Regions from separate parts of the Hoeflea sp. CAU 1731 genome, predicted to be linked through region 2. Evidence: riboswitches for the same ligand, from Rfam matches in the RefSeq annotation. Region 2 holds a riboswitch; each other region holds the start of a gene.
What was found. Region 2 has a riboswitch for cobalamin ahead of AAFN47_RS15255 (TonB-dependent receptor plug domain-containing protein). Riboswitches for the same ligand answer to the same signal wherever they lie in the genome.
Positions count from the first base shown of each region.

Region 1: linked by a shared signal. The riboswitch ahead of AAFN47_RS08555 (CbtB domain-containing protein) and the one ahead of AAFN47_RS15255 (TonB-dependent receptor plug domain-containing protein) in region 2 are both predicted to bind cobalamin.
Region 3: linked by a shared signal. The riboswitch ahead of lpxD (UDP-3-O-(3-hydroxymyristoyl)glucosamine N-acyltransferase) and the one ahead of AAFN47_RS15255 (TonB-dependent receptor plug domain-containing protein) in region 2 are both predicted to bind cobalamin.
Region 4: linked by a shared signal. The riboswitch ahead of AAFN47_RS05635 (aromatic ring-hydroxylating oxygenase subunit alpha) and the one ahead of AAFN47_RS15255 (TonB-dependent receptor plug domain-containing protein) in region 2 are both predicted to bind cobalamin.

Region 1 is NZ_JBDQQS010000004.1:103,042-107,749, forward strand. It holds gene AAFN47_RS08545 (cobyric acid synthase) at 1-1,301, shown strand, start outside; gene AAFN47_RS08550 (GGDEF domain-containing protein) at 1,588-2,340, shown strand; cobalamin riboswitch at 2,394-2,720, shown strand; gene AAFN47_RS08555 (CbtB domain-containing protein) at 2,762-2,941, shown strand; gene AAFN47_RS08560 (CbtA family protein) at 2,954-3,691, shown strand; gene cobU (bifunctional adenosylcobinamide kinase/adenosylcobinamide-phosphate guanylyltransferase) at 3,688-4,212, shown strand; gene cobW (cobalamin biosynthesis protein CobW) at 4,218-4,708, shown strand, end outside.
Region 2 is NZ_JBDQQS010000009.1:6,794-11,501, forward strand. It holds gene AAFN47_RS15240 (ABC transporter ATP-binding protein) at 1-747, shown strand, start outside; gene AAFN47_RS15245 (ABC transporter permease) at 744-1,559, shown strand; gene AAFN47_RS15250 (LacI family DNA-binding transcriptional regulator) at 1,700-2,728, shown strand; cobalamin riboswitch at 2,804-3,018, shown strand; gene AAFN47_RS15255 (TonB-dependent receptor plug domain-containing protein) at 3,164-4,708, shown strand, end outside.
Region 3 is NZ_JBDQQS010000015.1:77-4,784, reverse strand. It holds gene AAFN47_RS21050 (TonB-dependent receptor domain-containing protein) at 1-1,318, opposite strand, end outside; gene AAFN47_RS21045 (TetR/AcrR family transcriptional regulator) at 1,578-2,225, shown strand; cobalamin riboswitch at 2,300-2,503, shown strand; gene lpxD (UDP-3-O-(3-hydroxymyristoyl)glucosamine N-acyltransferase) at 2,686-3,738, shown strand; gene AAFN47_RS21035 (hypothetical protein) at 3,757-3,912, shown strand; gene AAFN47_RS21030 (hypothetical protein) at 3,938-4,063, shown strand; partial or broken gene AAFN47_RS21025 (IS5/IS1182 family transposase) at 4,581-4,708, opposite strand, start outside.
Region 4 is NZ_JBDQQS010000002.1:322,524-327,231, reverse strand. It holds gene AAFN47_RS05645 (ceramidase domain-containing protein) at 1-382, opposite strand, end outside; gene AAFN47_RS05640 (FAD-binding oxidoreductase) at 813-1,910, opposite strand; partial or broken gene AAFN47_RS05635 (aromatic ring-hydroxylating oxygenase subunit alpha) at 1,927-3,174, opposite strand; cobalamin riboswitch at 3,290-3,491, opposite strand; gene AAFN47_RS05630 (cobalamin-binding protein) at 3,569-4,354, opposite strand; gene cobF (precorrin-6A synthase (deacetylating)) at 4,356-4,708, opposite strand, start outside.

The sequences.
Region 1 (4,708 bases), on a different contig from region 2:
GTGAGATCGGCCGCGCACAGTGGCTTCAGGCGCTGGCTTGCCGAACGCCGGCGTCAGTTCATATGAATCCGGTACTGCTCAAACCGGAATCTGAAACGGGGTCGCAAATCGTCGTGCATGGCAAGGTCTGGGGCCGGGCCGGCGCCCGGGATTATCAGGACACCCGTCGACACCTCCTGGAAGCGGTCTTCGAGAGTTGGGATGCGATCCGCGCCGACGCCGACATTATTATCGTCGAGGGGGCCGGTTCAGCGGCAGAAATCAATCTGCGCGGAAACGATATCGCCAATATGGGTTTTGCGACCCGCGCGGGCGTTCCGGTGGTCCTGGTCGGCGACATTGACAGGGGCGGCGTCATAGCCTCCATCGTCGGCACGCACGCCGTTCTTCCAGAAGAGGACCGGCGCATGGTCGCCGGTTATCTGATCAACAAATTCCGCGGCGACGTATCGCTGTTCGATGACGGGGTTACGGCGATCAGTCGGCATACGGGCTGGCCGTGTTTCGGCGTTATCCCCTGGCTTCCGGAAGCAGGTCGGCTTCCGCCAGAAGATTCCGTGGTACTCGAACGGCTGGTTGGCGCCGGCGACGGCGCACTGATTGTTGCTGTCCCGGTTCTCGACAGAATCGCCAATTTCGACGACCTTGATCCGCTGAAAGCCGAACCGGAAGTCGAAGTCCGCTATATCAAGTCCGGCGATCCCATCCCAAGGGAAGCAGGCCTTGTGATTATTCCTGGGTCCAAGTCGACCATCGCCGATCTTGCTGCGTTTCGAAGAAACGGCTGGGACCGGGATCTCGCCGGCCACGTCCGCCGCGGCGGTCACGTCGCAGGCATTTGCGGCGGCTACCAGATGCTGGGTCGCATGGTGCGTGATCCCGACGGGAACGAGGGTGCGCCGGCAAGTGTCGAGGGACTTGGCCTTCTCGATATCGAAACCACGATGGAAAAGTCCAAAGCCGCGCGCAACAGCCACGCCAAGTGCCGGATTATCGATGCGGATCTGACCGGTTACGAAATCCATCTCGGACGCACCTCCGGACCCGATTGCATGAGGCCATTCTCGACGATCGATGGCCGGCCGGACGGTGCAGTCTCCCGGGACGGACGAGTCTTCGGAACCTACCTTCACGGACTGTTCGCTAACGACGCCTTCAGACAGGGTTATCTTACCCGGTTGGGACTGTCACAATCCGGGGTCAATTACAGCGCCATGGTTGATGAGGCGCTGGATTCCATCGCTGCACGTTTGGAAAAGCTTGTTTCGAAGGACTTTCCGGGATTTGAGCGGGGCGATTGACGAAAACGCCGAATTGTTTGGCCAAAGAGGCCTGCAGGCGTTACATCACGAGATGTAAACCATTTTAATCTAATTGATATAAAGTGCGTATTCCGCTATATCCGAGCCGACTGGTTCGTGTATGACAGATCGGGCAAGAAGTTTTTTTGCTGAGAGCTGTGCGCATCCAAAGAAACTGGCAAAGCAAATCGTGGTCACGAAACCCTCGTCCAACTCTGTCTCTCGCTTTGCTTCGGGTATTGACCGTGATTCTTTACCCGACATGAGCCTTTCTTTCGGTAATATCGTGCGCAACCGCAGAGGCCTGATTCTCTCGAGATCGCTTATCCTCATGGTGGCGATCATCGTTTTTACCCAGATGATCAATACGGTTTTCTTCGCTAGCGAGTTGCGCGGCGCGGCGCAGATTGCGGATAGTTTGCTCACCTTGCGCTTCACTGTCGTCGTCGCCGTTCCCTTTGTTCTTTACATGGTTTTCCTGCAGGCGAGAGCCGATCTTGCTGTGGAATACTTCAGGAAGCTCTCCAGAACAGATCCGCTGACGGGTCTCTTCAATCGCCGCGCCTTCATCGACCTGTTGCAGGAAGGAAGAGTAACGCGAGAGGGTTTGGGAGACAGCGCAAGCCTGATGGTGCTCGATATCGATCACTTCAAGCGCGTCAACGACACCTATGGCCACGAGGCTGGCGACGCGGTGCTGATCCAGATGGCTGATTTGTTTCGTGAGAATCTGCGCCCGGACGACATTATTGGACGTCTTGGAGGCGAGGAATTTGCCATCGCTCTTAATCGCAGCAGCGCGAGAGAATGTTGGCATGTCGCCCAGCGTTTGCGCCACGAAGTCGAGCGGCATGTTTTCCGACACGAAGACATCGAAATGAAGCTGACAGTCAGCATCGGAGCAACGCATGTCGGCAAGGACGGGGACCTCAACGACGCGATGCAGGAAGCTGATATGCTCGCCTACAAATCGAAACGCGAAGGTCGCAACCGTATCAGCTATGGTCCGGACAGGAAGGCGATGCCGTTCGCCGTTTGACCGTATTTCCGCCTCTGTGGCGTTCTCGATTGACAGCCGGTCGCCCAGCGCAATAATGATAAATAACGAATGGTCCCGAAAGGCATAGCCGGAAGGGATCAAGAGGGAATGCGACGGGCGGACCCAAACAGGGCGCTTTAATCGCAGCCGACCCCGCGACTGTAGAGCGGACAGGCGATCCCGGCCGTTTGTGTGATGCGCGGTGCGCTTTTTACGAACGGGAAGCCACTGAAGTGGCGGCGCCATAAACCGACGGACGCCTCTAATCGTCTGCGAATCGTCCGTTTGGCGCCGCCGAATTCGGGAAGGCGAGGGTGAGCCTGGCAGCTAATCGCTGCCGATCCGTGAGCCAGGAGACCTGCCATTCGTGACGGGCAATGCGCCCGCAAATTGGGAATACGAGCCAGTCACGGAGGTTGCAATGGCTAACAGAACGATCAAGTCGCACACAATTGGTGCAGCGGGACAGCGCATCACGATAGCCGTAACGGCTTTGATTGTAGGCGCATTTTTCATTTTTGGAGCGGGCTTCGCCAATTCGGCGGTCCTGCACGACACAGCTCACGACGCTCGCCACGCATACGGCTTTCCTTGCCACTAAGGAGAAGCTGAAATGATGGTTCGTTATCTTCTTGCCGCCTTGGTGGCAGGACTGATCGCTGGCGTTTTCATGAGCGTCGCTCAGGAAATCAAGGTCACGCCGCTTATCCTGCATGCCGAAGAATTCGAGAATGTCGGCGGGGATCGTGTCGAGCAAAGTCTGGCGCCAAGCGAGTCTTTGATTATGTCTCTCACAGACTTTTTGAGTCCCGTGACCATGGCCTATGCTCACGAGGGAGAAGAAGGCGGCGCCCTTTTTGGCCTCGATCGGCTTTGGGGAACGATACTTGCAAATCTCGTTGTGGGAGCGGGATACGGCTTGATTCTGTTGGCCGCTGTCTTGTTGACGGGAATCCCCATAACAGCGAAGACAGGCGTCTTGTGGGGCGCTGCAGGGTGGCTCACATTCCAGTTTCTCCCGGCGCTCGGGCTTCCGCCTGAACTTCCCGGCTTTCCCGCCGCGGACCTCGCCGATCGTCAGGTCTGGTGGGTGGCCACTGTGATCCTGTCGGCGACCGGATTGTACTTGCTGGTCGTGCGATCCGAAATATGGGCCAAGATCGCGGGCGTCGTGGTGCTCGCCTTGCCGCATGTCTACGGCGCTCCCCAGCCAGAGATCATTACCAGCGACGTGCCGGCTTTGCTCGCCGCCGAGTTCGCCGTGGCGACGCTTGCAACGACTGCGTTTTTCTGGGTCGTTCTGGGTCTGCTTATGGGGGCGGCCATGGACAGGCTGGAAGAAGGAGCGTGACCAAGGGTCCAGGGTCGGTTTTGGTCCTCGGCGGCGCCCGATCAGGCAAGTCGCGCTTTGCCGAGAGGCTGGTGGACGAGTCTAGACTTGGCGCTGTCTATGTCGCGACGGCGCGCCTTGGGTATGACGAAGAGATGGCGGCGCGCATCGGCCATCACCGCGCGCGTCGGGGCCAGGACTGGACGACGCTGGAAGAGCCATTGCAGCTGGCGGAACTGCTTGTTCGAGAAGCGGCCGCAGACAAGGCGATCCTCGTGGACTGCCTGACGCTCTGGATCACAAATCTGATGCTGGAAGAGTGGGACGTCGAGGCGCGATGTGAAGACTTGGCGGAGCGCGTGAGAAGCTTGCCGGGCCACATCATCCTGGTTTCCAACGAAGTCGGCATGGGCATCGTGCCTGAAAACCGCATGGCACGGGAGTTCCGGGATCATGCCGGGCGGCTGCACCAAATACTGGGAGAGCTGGTTGATGAGGTTTATCTCGTCGCTGCCGGGCTTCCCATGAAACTGAAAGGTTAAGCGCTATGCAAGGCGAAAAAATTCCCGCGACAGTGATTACAGGTTTTCTGGGCGCGGGAAAGACAACGATGATCCGCAATATGCTGACCGCCGCCAATGGCCGAAGGATTGCGCTGATCATCAACGAGTTCGGCGACCTCGGAGTTGACGGCGAGGTGCTGAAAGGGTGCGGCGTCGAGAATTGCAGTGACGATGACATCGTGGAACTGAACAATGGCTGCATCTGCTGCACGGTCGCCGATGATTTCATCCCCGCCATGGAAAAGCTGCTCGAACGCGAGGAAAGGCCGGATCACATCGTTATCGAGACTTCGGGTCTCGCGCTGCCTCAGCCTCTGGTCGCTGCATTCAACTGGCCTGGCATCAAGACGCGGGTCACCGTCGACGGCGTTGTGACCGTTGTCGACAGCGCGGCGGTGTCGGCAGGCCGGTTTGCGGACGACCACGACCGTGTGGACGCGCAGCGACAAGCCGATGAATCGCTTGATCACGAGAG
Region 2 (4,708 bases):
TCGGAAACAGCGATTGGTGTGTGCGAGGTATCCAAGACGTTCGATGAAGATCTGGTTGCACTCGCGCCATCGAGCCTGTCCATCCGAAGGGGCGAGTTTGTCGCGATTGTCGGACCGTCGGGCTGCGGGAAATCGACGCTGCTTCGACTGATCGCCGGAATCATGGAGCCAACGGCGGGCAAGATTTCCATGCCGGCCGATGATACGCTAGCCTTCGTGTTTCAGGAGCCTGGGCTGCTTCCCTGGAGGAACGCGCTCGGCAACGCCGAACTGCTGCTGGAGTTGAATGGCGTTGAACGACAGTCAAGACGCAAGACTGCGACAGAAGCCCTGGAAACCGTTGGCCTCGACAACTTCGTTGACGCCTTGCCGCATCAACTTTCCGGAGGCATGAAAATGCGGTTGTCGCTGGCGCGGGCGATCGCTTTTCGGCCCAGCCTCCTGTTGATGGACGAGCCGCTCGCCGCGGTCGACGAAATCACCAGGGACATTCTACAGGAAGAAATTTCCACCCTCTGCCAGAATTTGAGCCTGACAGCGCTTCTGGTGACGCATAACGTCTATGAGGCGCTCTATTTGGCTGATCGCATCGTCGTCATGTCGACGCGACCGGGACGCATCATTGACATTGTCGAGGTTCCCTTCGCCTTTCCGAGAACACCGGACGTGCGTGCGTCCACAGAGTTCACGAGGCTTGCGGCAGGTATTTCGGCCTCGCTGCGACAGGGTTTCGGGGAGCGGATATGATGCGTGGCGGACGATCCGCGTTGTCGACCGGAAGGCTTGGCGCACTCATGAACGCCGCTGGCCCGGTCCTGCTTGTCGCCGTCGCCGGCGTTCTGTGCTGGTATCTCCTTTCGGCCACCTATTATGCCGACCGTCCCTGGCTGCTTCCCGGCCCGGGCGTCGTCGCAGGCGCCGCCCTGGAAAATTTCACGGTGATTGCACAGGCGACAGTGATAACGTTCGTCGAAGCCCTGTCGGGATTTGCCATCGCCGCGGTCGGTGGCGTCCTGACGGCGGCGGTCATGAGCCAGTCGCCGTTCCTCGAGAAGAGCATTTATCCCTATGCCGTCCTGCTGCAAACGGTTCCGATCATCACGGTCGCTCCCTTGATCGTGCTGTGGTTTGGCTACGGACAAACTTCGGTCATCGTCATCAGCATCATTATTTCCCTGTTTCCCATCATCAACAATACGCTGCTCGGTTTGCGATCCACACCGAAAGTGCTTGTCGAATTGTTTGATATGCAGACCCGGAGTCGCGCCGTGACATTTTTCAAGTTGCGGCTACCCTCGGCGATGCCTCAACTGATCGCAGGGCTGAAAATCTCAGCCGGACTTTCGGTTATCGGCGCGATTGTTGGCGAATTCCTCATTGGTACGGGAGGCGGGCGCGGCGGGCTCGGCGTCCAGATCATTTTTGCGCAGGGCCAGATGCACACAGCTCTGCTGTTTGCGGAAATCTTTGCTGCGACCCTGCTTGGATTTCTTTTCTTTTCTGCAGTCAGCGCAATTGGCAACCTCGTATTGAGGGGCTGGCATGAATCCGCTGCTTGACTGTCTCGGCGTACCCTCGTCGAGGCGGATGGAAATTGGCGCCCAAAATTCGCTTGAACAAGACGCATGTTTCGGAGCGAGGAGGACTGGCGTGCCGCTTTTGATAGACCGCAACAGACTTTTCTGATTATTCAGACCCCATGTTCAGGAAGAAAAACGCCGTTTCGATTCGCGACGTGGCGAAGGCAGCGAAAGTGTCTCCGCCTACGGTCTCGAATGCGTTGAGCGGCAAGCGTTACGTTTCACCGGAGCTCGCAAAGCGAATTCGTCTTATTGCCCACGAACTCGGTTACAATCCCGATCCACGGGCGGCGTCGCTAAGGACAGGAAAAGTCAACAGCATAGCGCTGCTTTCGCCGGTCACGTCCGCCATTCCTGCGGGACGTGGACGGCTGGAATTTCTGATGGAAATCGCCGAGGCCGCAGCAACACGGGCTTTGGAGAAGGATCTGGCGCTGGTCATCGTGCCGCCGACCGGCGCGCCGAGCAGGATTATTCCCAATCTGCTGGTTGACGGAGTAATCGCGGTGGAGCCCGCCAACGACGACCAGAACCTGGATGCGCTCGTCAAACGCAGCATACCGATCGTTTCGATCGGGCGGTTTGTGGCGAGCGGCTATGACATTCCTTATGTCGATATGCACTACTACGAAATGACAATGAAAAGCCTCGATCATCTGAGACAGGTCGGCGCGCGCAAGATCGCGGTTATTTTGTGCACGGCTCAACGCCAGCTTTACTCGGAAATGCATCGCGCTTATGCGGATTTCTGCGCAGTAAACAGCATGCAGATCATCTGCCACTGGGCTGAAGAAAGCGACGCTGAAGAAGGTGGAACGGTCGCTGTGGAGACGCTGTTCTCTGACCATTCAGATATTGATGGTTTGCTTGCGCCGCTCGCGACGTTCGCCGTCGGCGCTCGGAAAGCCTTGCGGACCTTGGGCAGGAACGTGCCCGAAGACGTGAAGATCGTCACCCGGTATAACGGCATCCGATCGCGCGAGTGTGATCCGCCTCTAACCGCGATTGACCTGCATCTGGATGAGGTGGCGAAAATTGCTGTCGACATGCTCTTGTCGCATATGTCCGACAACCAGTTGGAGCGAAAGGTGAAGGTGCCTGAGCCGACCCTGATTGTCAGACGGTCGACAGAGGTCGGCTTATCTTGAAGCTGGTCTCCGGCCTCCAATTCCAGGACATCGAACAGTCACCTTCCCGCCCTTGACAATCAGGCCGGCGTCCCCCAGAAATTTGCGTGCTCTGGTTCGGACGGTTCGCCGTTCAGCCAACAGGGAATACGGTGAGGTTCGACCCGAAGGGTTTCCAATTCCGTAACTGCCCCCGCAACTGTAGGCGGAGAGCAGAGCCGAATACGCCACTGCGGAAATGCAATCCGTGGGAAGGCCGGCCTCTGCGATGACCCGCAAGTCAGGAGACCTGCCAGAGCGGCTCACCCGGTTCTTGCGCGGGGCCGCGCGAGAAACAGCGGACTATCCGTAGTGGTGGCATCTGCAACCGTCTACGGATCAGGGTTATCCCCATCCGAGGACAATTTATGTACGCGGCGACGCCTTTGGGCCGCCGGTCCTGTTGGGGGTATAATCATGAGAAGTCAGCTCGTTGTGGCGGGATCATTGCTGGTGTCCAGCGCGGCATCTGCGCAGGACGTCGAGCCGTTTGTGCTCGACACGATCATTGTCGGCGGCGGTCTCACGCCGATCGAAGCCGAGCAATATGGCCGCTCAGTCACTGTCGTCACTGCCGAAGATCTGGAAAACCGACAGGTTCGTCACGCCGCCGACGCGTTGCGCGCTTTGCCCGGCGTTGAGGTCAGCCAGACCGGCGGTGTGGGCGGCGCCGTCCAGGTGCGAATCCGTGGCGCGGAGGGCAATCATACGCTGGTGCTGATCGACGGCGTTGAAGTCAACGACCCGGCGAGCGGCGGCTATGATTTCTCAAATCTGCTTGCCGACGATATCGAGCGGATCGAGGTGTTGCGCGGCCCGCAATCATCGGTCTTTGGTTCGAACGCAATCGGCGGCGTCATTAATATCATTACGAAATCCGCCACTGAATACGGCTTTCACGGAACCGCCGAAGCAGAAATCGGCAACGAGGAAAGCGGCGGAGGAGCCGCGTCGCTGCGCTATGCGAACGAACGGGCGCGTCTGTCCCTTTCGGCTGCGCGCCGGGTGACCGGCGGCTATGATGTTTCCAACACGCCCGGCGGGGATGATGACGGCGATCAGAACACAACGCTCAACGCACGCGGCGAATTCGATCTGACGGAAAACATCACCATCGGAGGGACCCTGCGCTACGTCGATCAGAACTCCGAATACGACCAGTTCAATTTCGGCGCCGCGACGGAAGAGGGTCTGGTGACGAGCGCCGATCTTGAGCAGGATATCGAGAATTTCTTCGGCTCCGCCTACATCAGGTCCGACCATTTTGGCGGGCGCTATCGCAGCGATCTGTTCTTCGCCTACGCCAACATGGACAGCATTACCACCGACGCCGGCGCCAAGACGTCCGATTTCACGACGACGCGCACGAAATTGAGATATCGCGGCACGGTGGCGCTTGATGCGCCACAAGTGGATTCGGCAAGCCAGATCGTGAGTTTTCTGGTCGAGGGCAGGCAGGAAACCTTCCAGAACAACGACGCCGATCTGGTGTTCGATCCGGCCATGCTGGAGAAGCAGACGCGGCAGCTTTACGGTTATGTTCTGGAATATCGCGGCGGGTTCTTCGATGATGCGCTGAACCTGCAGGCGACCGCCCGCTACGATCAGAACGATGATTTCGAGGATACGACGACATGGTCTGTCGGCGTCTCCTACCTGCTTCCCAACCAGACGACCCGTTTTCACGCATCGGCAGGCACGGGCGTCCAGAATCCGACGATGTATGAGCAGTTCGGCTACAACCCCGGCACATGGATCGGTAATCCCGATCTTATTCCGGAAGAGAGCATCGGTTATGACATCGGCGTCGAGCAGCGGCTCTGGAATGATCGCGCCGTGCTTGGACTGACCTATTTCAACCAGGATCTGACAAACGAGATCTCGTCGACCTATGATTACGTGACGGGTGAGTCGACTCCGGTCAATCTGGACGGCGAAAGCCACCGCCAGGGTATCGAGGCG
Region 3 (4,708 bases), on a different contig from region 2:
ATGCGGCGTAGACGTTGCCGCTCAAGCCGAAGTTCTCGAGTTTCTCGCCGCCGAGGCCTTCGAACCACTGATTGTCGCCGCGGGCGCCGAACGACAGATGAAAACCGTCGAGCGGTTCCAGGCGCGCCTGCCCGTAGAAGCCGAGATTGGTCGATTTTTCTCTCAGGCCGTCGATCGTGTAGATATCGTCGACATATTCACTTTCTGTGGAGTAAAAGTCGATGCCGGCGGTGATCGAGTTTTTCTCATCCAGGTTGAACGTGTTCTCTGCCTTAGCCGTCCAGGTGCCGGCGGTTCCCTCACTGTTGATCTGCAGGTTTTCACCGGAGCGCCGGTCGAAATAGATTGGAATGGCGGTTGTCGCGTCGCTGTAACCGACGACGATACTCGGATCCCATAGCCCTTGCGCGTCTTCGACGCTGTAGCTTACCGAGAAGTTGCGTTGCGTCAGGTCATAAACCCGGGTTTCCGGTTCGATGCCGGGCAGGTCGCCGAAGTTGGCGCGATAAGGCCGCAGGGCGCTGTCCTGAACCTGCTGCGCCTTGATTTCGATTCGGTGCCCATCGAGCGACTGATAGGCGGCCTTGCCGAGAAAGCTCAGAAAATCGGCCGCCGTTCCGGGGATCGTCCAGCCGTCGCCGGCGGTGTAGTCGTCTCCGTCGGCGTATTTGACGTAGCCCAAAAATTCGAAGCCATTGGCGCGGCCATAGAGCGAGCCAGCTTCGGTGAATGTGCTGCTGTTGGTGTCGTAGCTGACGCGCGCATAGCCGCCAAAATTCTTGCCTTCTTCGAGAAGATCGGCGGCGTCCACGGTCTCATAGACGATGGATCCGCCCAGCGCGCCCGGGCCTGCGTCGGCGGGCGCAACGCCGGGATCGACGCGCACCGACTTCAGCAGCGTCGGGTCGACGTAGTTTGTAGTGTTGTGATGGAAAACCCTGTTGTTCTGCAGGACGCCATCGATCGTGACGGCGAGATTGAGTTCGTCGATACTGTTGACGTAGACCTTTTGTGTCGTGGTCATTGCGCCGCCGACGGAAATCGAGGCGTCCCCCGCGAATACCTCTTTCAAGCTTTGCGGGTCGACAAGCTCCAGTTCCTCCGAAGAGATGTAGATGGACTGGTTGCGATCGGCCGCGCCGGCATGTTTGTCGCCCTTGTCCTCACCCTCTTCGACAATGATTTTCTTCAGTTCGGTGGTGTCCGCCGAATCGGTTACTTCCACCGTAGCGCTCTGCGCCTGGGCTTCGGCCGCGATTGCGCCGACTGCAATAAAACTGCCAGCGTAAAGGCTGGCGCGGAAAAATTCGTATGGCATTGCCATTTTCCCCAAATGTTCGTGGTGCTGGCTACGCCGATGCATGGAACTGCGTGAACGACGATCGCTAAAAAATGACGGTCGTTACCCCGACCCGTTCGATTGCGGTTTATAGGTGACTTTTTTAGTCATGTAAAACATGTTTTTAAACATTGTTTGAATTTTTTCGCTTCCGGCGCTATTCTGCAACGGCGATTGCCACGGGCTGAACAGGGACATAACGTTGCTCGAAACACTTTCTTCTACTACGACGCACCAGATGGACGCTTCCCACCTGAATACGCGCGACCGACTGCTTCGAAGCGCCGAGCGGCTGATGGCTCGTGATGGCATTTCGGAGGTCTCGGTTCGTGCGATCACGGAAGACGCGGGCGCCAATGTTGCAGCGATAAATTATCATTTCGGCGGCAAGGACGAATTGGTCCAGGCGCTGCTGACGGCTAAATTCGAGCTTTTGGACGTGACCGTGAATGACATGTTGTCCAGGCTTGCTGAGGCCTGGAGCATGGAAAACGCATCCGTGTTGCTCGACGATGTGGTGCGTGTCTATCTGGCGGCGCTCCTGACGCTTGGCGTCGACAGCCGTCGTAATGCGCTCGACCCGTTCATTCCTCTCATTCAGCGCGCGTCGATTGAGCGTGAGGTGGCGTTAAGGAACGCGCAGAACCTTCAAAACGAGGGCATCTCGAAACTGGTTTCGATGATTGCCGAAAGTTCCGGCCGCCCCGTGACGATGGGGCCGGCTTTCTACGAGATGCTGGGCCTGATGTATAGCGGCGGCGTCGCGATGATGCACGCCATGGTTTCTGCGGGTGACGAAAAAAGCAGAGAGACGTTGCGCGAGGCCGTTGAATCATTCGTTCTCAGCGGCGTGCGTTCCTTTATCGAAAAAGCGTACGGAGACTGATCGCACTCCGCATAAAAGTCCAACCCGGCTCACGGCGGGTGTTTTGGTTGGTTGTCATTTACGACCGCCTGTGTTTATTTGCACTTGCTTATGGCGCCGCCGGATTCGTTCAGGCGGATAATTGGGAAGCCGGTTCAACGCCGGCGCTGCCCCCGCAACGGTATTGAAGCCGCGCCCGACACGAGCCACTGGACAACGACCTGTCCGGGAAGGGTGTCGGAGATGTTCGCAAGGACAGGCTTCAGAGCCCGGAAACCAACCATGAGTGAGAAAGTCGACTGATCGCGGAGGGCGGTCGTGAGGCAACGAATGATCGGCGATCTTTCGATCGGGTCCGGCTGACGTTTTCCTCCATGTTCACCCGGCCCTCAGGCGCAGGCAGAATGGATCGTCTCCATTGGGCTGGCGCGGGCAGTCGATACCCCATTTGGAACCGGTTCCGGCGAAGCCGGGACGTTCCTTGCAGGAGGACAGAGTATTGGTTGGTGATCCGCAATTTTTTCAGCGCGTCGGTCCGTTCGACGTGGCGACTGTGGCGCGGCATGCGGAGGGCGACGCCGATGCGTCGGAAATCCTGCTGGAAGGCGTTGCATCGCTGGAGGAGGCGAGTGGGCGCCAAGTCAGTTTCCTGGAAAATCGCCGCTATCTGGCGACGCTGGCGGACACGAAAGCCGGCGCCGTCATCATACATCCTTCGCTTGAAAGCCAGCTTCCGGAAGGCTCCATCGCCATTCGCTCGACCGAGCCCTACGCCGCTTGGGCGCGGGTCTGCAACCTGTTCCATCCCGTTGGCGACCATGCCGGCGGGGTCCATCCGACGGCTTGGATCGATCCGCTCGCCGTCGTCGACAGTTCGGTCCGCATCGGCTCCCACGCGGTGGTGGAAGCCGGCGCCTCAGTCGCTGCCGGTTGCCGCATCGACGCCGGAGCGACGGTCGGGCGCGGCGTATCCATCGGTTCAGATTGCGTGATCGAAAGCAATGCGAGCCTGAGCTACGCCATTGTCGGATCGCGTGTCCATATCGGAGCAGGGTGCCGGATAGGCCAGCCGGGATTCGGTTTCGCCAGCACAAAGAGCGGTTTTCTCGCGATCCCGCAATTGGGACGGGTGATAATTGAGGATGACGTGCGGGTCGGCGCCAACACGACGGTCGACCGTGGATCTGCCACCGACACCATTATCGGCTGCGGAACATGGATCGATAATCTCGTCCAGATCGCCCACAACGTGACGATCGGACGATGCTGCGTCATTGTGGCGCAAGTCGGCATCGCGGGCTCGACGCGGATCGGAAATTTCGTGCGGATCGGCGGACAAGCGGCGATTGCAGGGCATCTCGACGTTGGCGACGGGGCCAGCATCGGCGCGCAGGCCGGCGTCATCAGCAATGTGCCGCCAAAGGCGGAATTGCTGGGCAGTCCGGCGCAGCCGCGTCGGGATTTCTTCCGCCAGATCGCCAGCGCCAGACAAGGTTCAAGGGCGCGCGGCGCGCGAACGACAGAAGGGCGGTAGCGTCCGCGATGACGCGGGATGCGGACCTGGGATGATCGCCGATTAATCGCGCCTGTGCGCTACTTCATACCCAATCCTATCGAGAACTGGTCGGTTCAGGATTCCAAGATGACGCGGACCTTCACGCTCCTCCTCGATCATTCCGCCAATGTGGAGACCCTCAGGAAGGTGTAACTGGAATTCCGAAGACGAGGATGTCATGGAGCGCGCGGAGCCGAAGGTTCTGATCGACGATCACGACCAGAATGGTCAGCACGTTCGCTTCTACGCCACGGCCGGCATCCAACCGCCGGCTCGCAAATGCACGCCGGGCTCCGTGAAATGATGCCGCGATGGGTCGAAAAAACTATCCGCAATGGTGGCCGCAAACGCATTATTGACGTTGGCAAGGGAAATTCGCGGCGACAGCCGGAGGCGTCGACGACGCCGGCGGCTGAAGCAGACTGTAGCCACATTCCGGCTCATGCGACGCGAGTATCCGAACGACCGTCTGAAAAGCCATATTTTATGAAAGATGGTGGGCGTGACTGGGAAACCCACCATGCCAGAAAAGCGCTAGTTCACAGGCTTTCTTGTGGTTCTAGTGAGGCGCGATGTCTCACATTCATGCATATCCGAAAATACCTGATGAGATGTGAACTATCAATCTTCATGCATCTCAGGGTTGGCTATCGGGCCAAGCCTTATAGTGATGGCAACAAGCATCCGGGAGTGAGATGGGTTGGATTTAGTCGGTGTGACCGGGGCAAATGCGTGGCGGGCGTCCGGTGCTGATGGTACGTGTTAGGCTGTAGATTGCGCTCTGTGGTTGCTGCCTTGTGCTGACATCACTAAGAGTCTGTTCAAGAAAGCGGGTAGCGTGCGAGCCTTCTTGTCATGAGCTTGATCATTGCGGTCTGGATGAAGGCGAGGCTTGTCGTTGTGAACCGCTCGAAATCCTTCGCCAGGCGGCGGTTTATTCCAAGCCATG
Region 4 (4,708 bases), on a different contig from region 2:
CGACGCGCGTCAGGAGCGGCGTAGCGACAACGGAAGCCACAATGTAGAAAAAAACTATCGCCAGGGAGATCCACGCCGTCAGCCCAAGATAGTCGCGCATCGCCAGATAGACATAGGCGAGAATGAAGATGAGAATCGGCAGACTGTCGGCGGCGAGCGCCCAGCGCGTCGCAAATGTGTGGAACAGGAAAGATCCAACGCCGATCACCCCGATCCAAAGAGACAGCAACAACGCCGGCGCAGACCGGGATGCGCCTTGCCGCCAGGCGTATAGCGCCAGCAGGCAGGCGACGATGAATGCGAAGTTGGTGATCGCGTTCAGCGGCTCGGACCAGAAGCTCGCATCCAGCCTCTCACAGTATTTGTCGACTGTCTCATTCATCGATTCGTCCGATAACGCACTCCGTCGCAATGCCGTGGCGACCATGACAGCTTTTCAACTCCTTTTCGATGATTTTCCCAGCGAGTATGTGGTTGAAGAGCCTCAGGATGAGTGGTTGGCTTCGACGCGTCCACTCAGAGGCATAACCAGCGCCGCGTTCGTCTTTCTGAATTGCCGGAAACTTTATTGTTCGAACTTGAGACTGCAGCTTGCTGCAGCAGCGCGCGGAGCCGCCGGACTTCCACTGACAATGGCAAGCGACGCTCCAGACGCGCAATTTCCCGCCGCGCCTCGTTCTCGATTTCAGCGTGATCTGGAAGATCCAGCAGCCACTGCAGAAACAGGTCTTCGGGCGCGCGCGACTGCGATCTTGAGCGTAACGGACTCTCCTCCTGAGCGGGCGAATGGCAACGACGGTCTGGCCGAATGGTCATACATCGACCACCAGCGGCGAGGTTGGCCGGGAACAGCAGGCCAGAATATATTCGTCCTCGATTTCGTGATCGAGGATTCCGCCATTATGCTCCATCACGACGGAACCGGAAAGCTTTTTTACCTTGCACGTGCCGCAAAGTCCGAATTCACAGGCGGCTGGAATACGCACGCCAGCGGCGCGCGCCGTCTGGAGGACGGTCTGGCCTGTGATGCAATCCGCATCGACGCCGGAACTGGCAAAACGCACCGCCACGCTTTCTTCCGCCATTTCTTCGACAATGGCTTCGATAGCGGTTTCAACGGCTTCCGCAGCGGGCGATCCGAAGCTCTCCTGATGGTAGCTATGAATGTCGAAGCCACTGTCTTCAAGCATGCCGCGCACGCTGCGCATGAACGGCTCAGGGCCGCAACAAAACACCTCCCGCTCGCCAAAATCTGGCACAAGCAGCGAAAGGCGCACCGGATCAAGCCGGCCACGATGACCGAAGGACTTCTCATGTCCCGACTTGTCGTCAATCAGGAAATCGAGCGAGAGGCCCGGCATGCGATTGCTGGTGAGTTCAAGTTCCTTGCGAAAGATCACTTCGTCCGTGCGCCTGGCGCAACTGAGAAAGGCGACATCGGTCCATGGCGCGCAGTCGTTGAGCCAGCGCAGCATCGACATCATCGGCGTGACGCCGGAGCCCGCCGAAATGAAAAGATACTTCGCCGCTGGATGGTGATGCAGCGAGAAATCCCCGCCAGGGCCATAGGCCCTCAGATGCATGCCTGTCTCCAGGTTGTCGAACATCCAGCGCGTGCCGACGCTGTCCGGCTGCGCCTTGACCGTGACCGAAATCGAAAAGGGCCGCGACGGGCTCGAAGCCAGAGTATAGGTTCGCATCAGCGGCTGCGGCTCGACCGGCAGTTCCAGCGTGATGAACTGGCCGGGCATGTAACGAAACCAGGTCTGGTTGTCAGAGCGGAACGTGAATGTCTTCACCGACGGCGCTTCGTCTGCGATGGCGATCAGTTCAAGGACCTGCAGTTCGTGATTCCACGGCTGCATTTCATCGAGATGGCGATAAAGTACGGGCTCGAAGCTCTTGTTCATGCCTATTTGAGTCACGTCAGGCCACGATCTTCATGGATGCCGCCTCGCCGTCAGCCAGTCTCGACTCGATGAAGCTGCAGTACCACTCGACGAACTGGATCACGCCGCCCTCATGAATTTCCGAATAAGGACCGGGTTCGTAAGCTGGCGAATGGATGCCGACTGCGTTTTCCTCGACAATCCGGCGATCCTGGTCGTTGGTTTCGGTCCAGACATGGATAAGTTCGGCGAGGTTGTAATCGACGCCCTCGACGGCGTCCTTGTGGACGAGCCACTTGGTGGTGACCGCCGTTTCCGTGGCGCTGATCGGCATCACGCGAAACGTCACTGCGTGATCGGTCAGAACATGATTCCAGGTGGTCGGATAGTGATAGAGCAAAAGCGAACCGATCCGGTCGGTCGTCACGTCGTCGGAGAGCCTGCGGTCCACCGCCCGCCGACCGGTCATGGTGTAGCTGACAGAGTCCTGGAGCAGCGGCATCCGCGTTGCCCTGAACTGTCCCGCCGGGTCTATGCGAAAGCGACTCGGCAGACCGGCTTTTTCACATTTGGCCCAGTGCGCAAGCATCTCCGGATCATTCTCCCCGCCCTGCGCGCCGGTCACCGTGGGCGCTTCAGGAAAGGTCTTGCACAATTCCGGATGGCTTCCTGCGCAGTGGTAGCACTCGCGATTATTCTCCCACACCAGCTTCCAGTTGCCTTTTTCGATAATCGTCGATTCTTAAGCCACCTTTGCTTCGGTCAAACGGTGCGGAAGAAAATAGGGCTCCATTGTCGTGCGGAACGGCTCGAAGTCAGTCGGTTTGTCGGCAAGGCAGATAAAGATGTACCCGCCGGCAGTTTCGCAGGCGACCGGCTTCAGACCGTATGGCGCGCGATCAAAATCCTCTGACATCTGACGCGCATAGACAAGGCTGCCGTCAAGGTCGTACGTCCATTGATGGTAGGGGCAGACCAGGCGCGCGGTCATTCCCTTGGCGGCGCTGCAGACGCGGCTTCCGCGATGGCGGCAAGAATTGTGAAACGCGCGAATGTCGCCTTCCCTGTCCCGCAACACAATGACCGGGTAGGCTCCGACCTCGACCGTGAAGTAGCTCCCGGGCTTTTGCAATTCGCAGTCGTGGTCGATAAACAGCCAGTCCCGGTACCAGATCAGGTCCAGATCAACTTCATAAAATCGTGGATCGGTGTAGAACGGCTGTTCGAGAGAAAAGCCAGAGCGGCGACTTCCTAGAAGTCCCAACATCTCGTCATGTATATCCATGTCCCGTCCCTGCCAAAGGACTGAACTTGGTGGTGATAGAGGAAAGATTTGGCATGGCCTCCGATCAATCGGCGGCACCGCATCTTTGCCTCTTGACCGCCCACCGCGATCAGTCGGTTAAATCCTATCCGCGGCTGGTTTCCGGGCTTCGGAGCTGTCCTGACGGACTGTCCCGACACCTTCCCGGACTCCTCCGTTCAGTGGCTATCGTCGGGTTATTCGCTCCGCTACCGTTGCGGGGGCAGCGCCGGCTTCCAACCGGCTTCCCAATTATCCGCCCTGACTGGCAGCGCGGCACCTCGGATCATGACAGGAAACCACAATATTTGGATTCGCAACGCTGAGAATGCGACATGGTCTGCGCGCCGCGCGACGGCGATCGCCGCATGAGGAATTATCCGTGGATGGCAGCCACGATCGCGTCCAGTCCATCGGTCAGCGCCGCCGGCCCCGGCTGCAAAATAAGCGGTGACTTTATTTCGACGATCCGGCGGTTGCGCACCGCCGGAATGGCGTCCCAGCCGGCGCGACCGGAGATCCTTTCGGGTCGAACCTTTTTACCACACCAGGACGCGAGAATGATGTCTGGAGATGCTTGCACCACGTCCGCTGCAGCGACGATGCGATCTACCGCCGCCTTTTCCTTCGCCTTTGCCGCAAAGACGTCGTCTCCGCCGGCGACAGTGATCAGTTCCGACACCCAGCCAATCCCGCTGATCAGCGGATCGTCCCATTCCTCGAAATAGATTTTCGGGCGCGCGCTTCCGCCAGCGGCCTTTCGCACGCTATCAAGCCGTTCTTCGTAGGAAAGAGCCAGGTCTTCAGCCATCCGCGAGGCGCCGACCATCGCGCCGATCATTCTGATCATCGCAAGGATGCCTGCGATATCGCGTTGGTTGAAGACGTGCACAGCGACGCCCGAACGCACAAGTTCAGCGGCGATATCGGCCTGAATGTCGGAGAAGGCAAGCACAAGGTCCGGCTGCAAGGCCAGCAGCTTCGGGATATCGGCCGATACAAACGCTGAAACGCGCGGCTTTTCACGACGCACCTGCGGCGGACGAACAGCGTAGCCGGACACCCCGACGATCCGATCCCGCTCTCCGAGAAGATAGAGCGTCTCGACAGTTTCTTCTGTGAGACAGACAATTCGTTTCGGGGGAAATGAGCCGACGGGCATTCTATTCCCCGTCGTCCTTCCCCGGCCGGGTCAGCAGGTAGCTGTCCATGATCCAACCATGTTTTTCCCGGGCGTTATCCCTTAGCCGCTCGATTTCGTCGCCAACGTCGCGCACTTTGCCGGACAAAAGGATTTCCTCATCCATTCCGACATAGGCGCCCCAGTGAATATCCAGGTCTCCGTCGACTGTCTTGAAGGCGTTCGCCGCATCCAGCATGACGACCACGCTGTCGACATCGTCGGGAAAACCCTCAGCCAGTTTACGGCCTGTCGTGATCATGATCGACGCACCGATTCCGTTCAAGGGAACCCTGTGTCGCGCGGCGAGCGCCTGCACACTGCTGATTCCTGGAA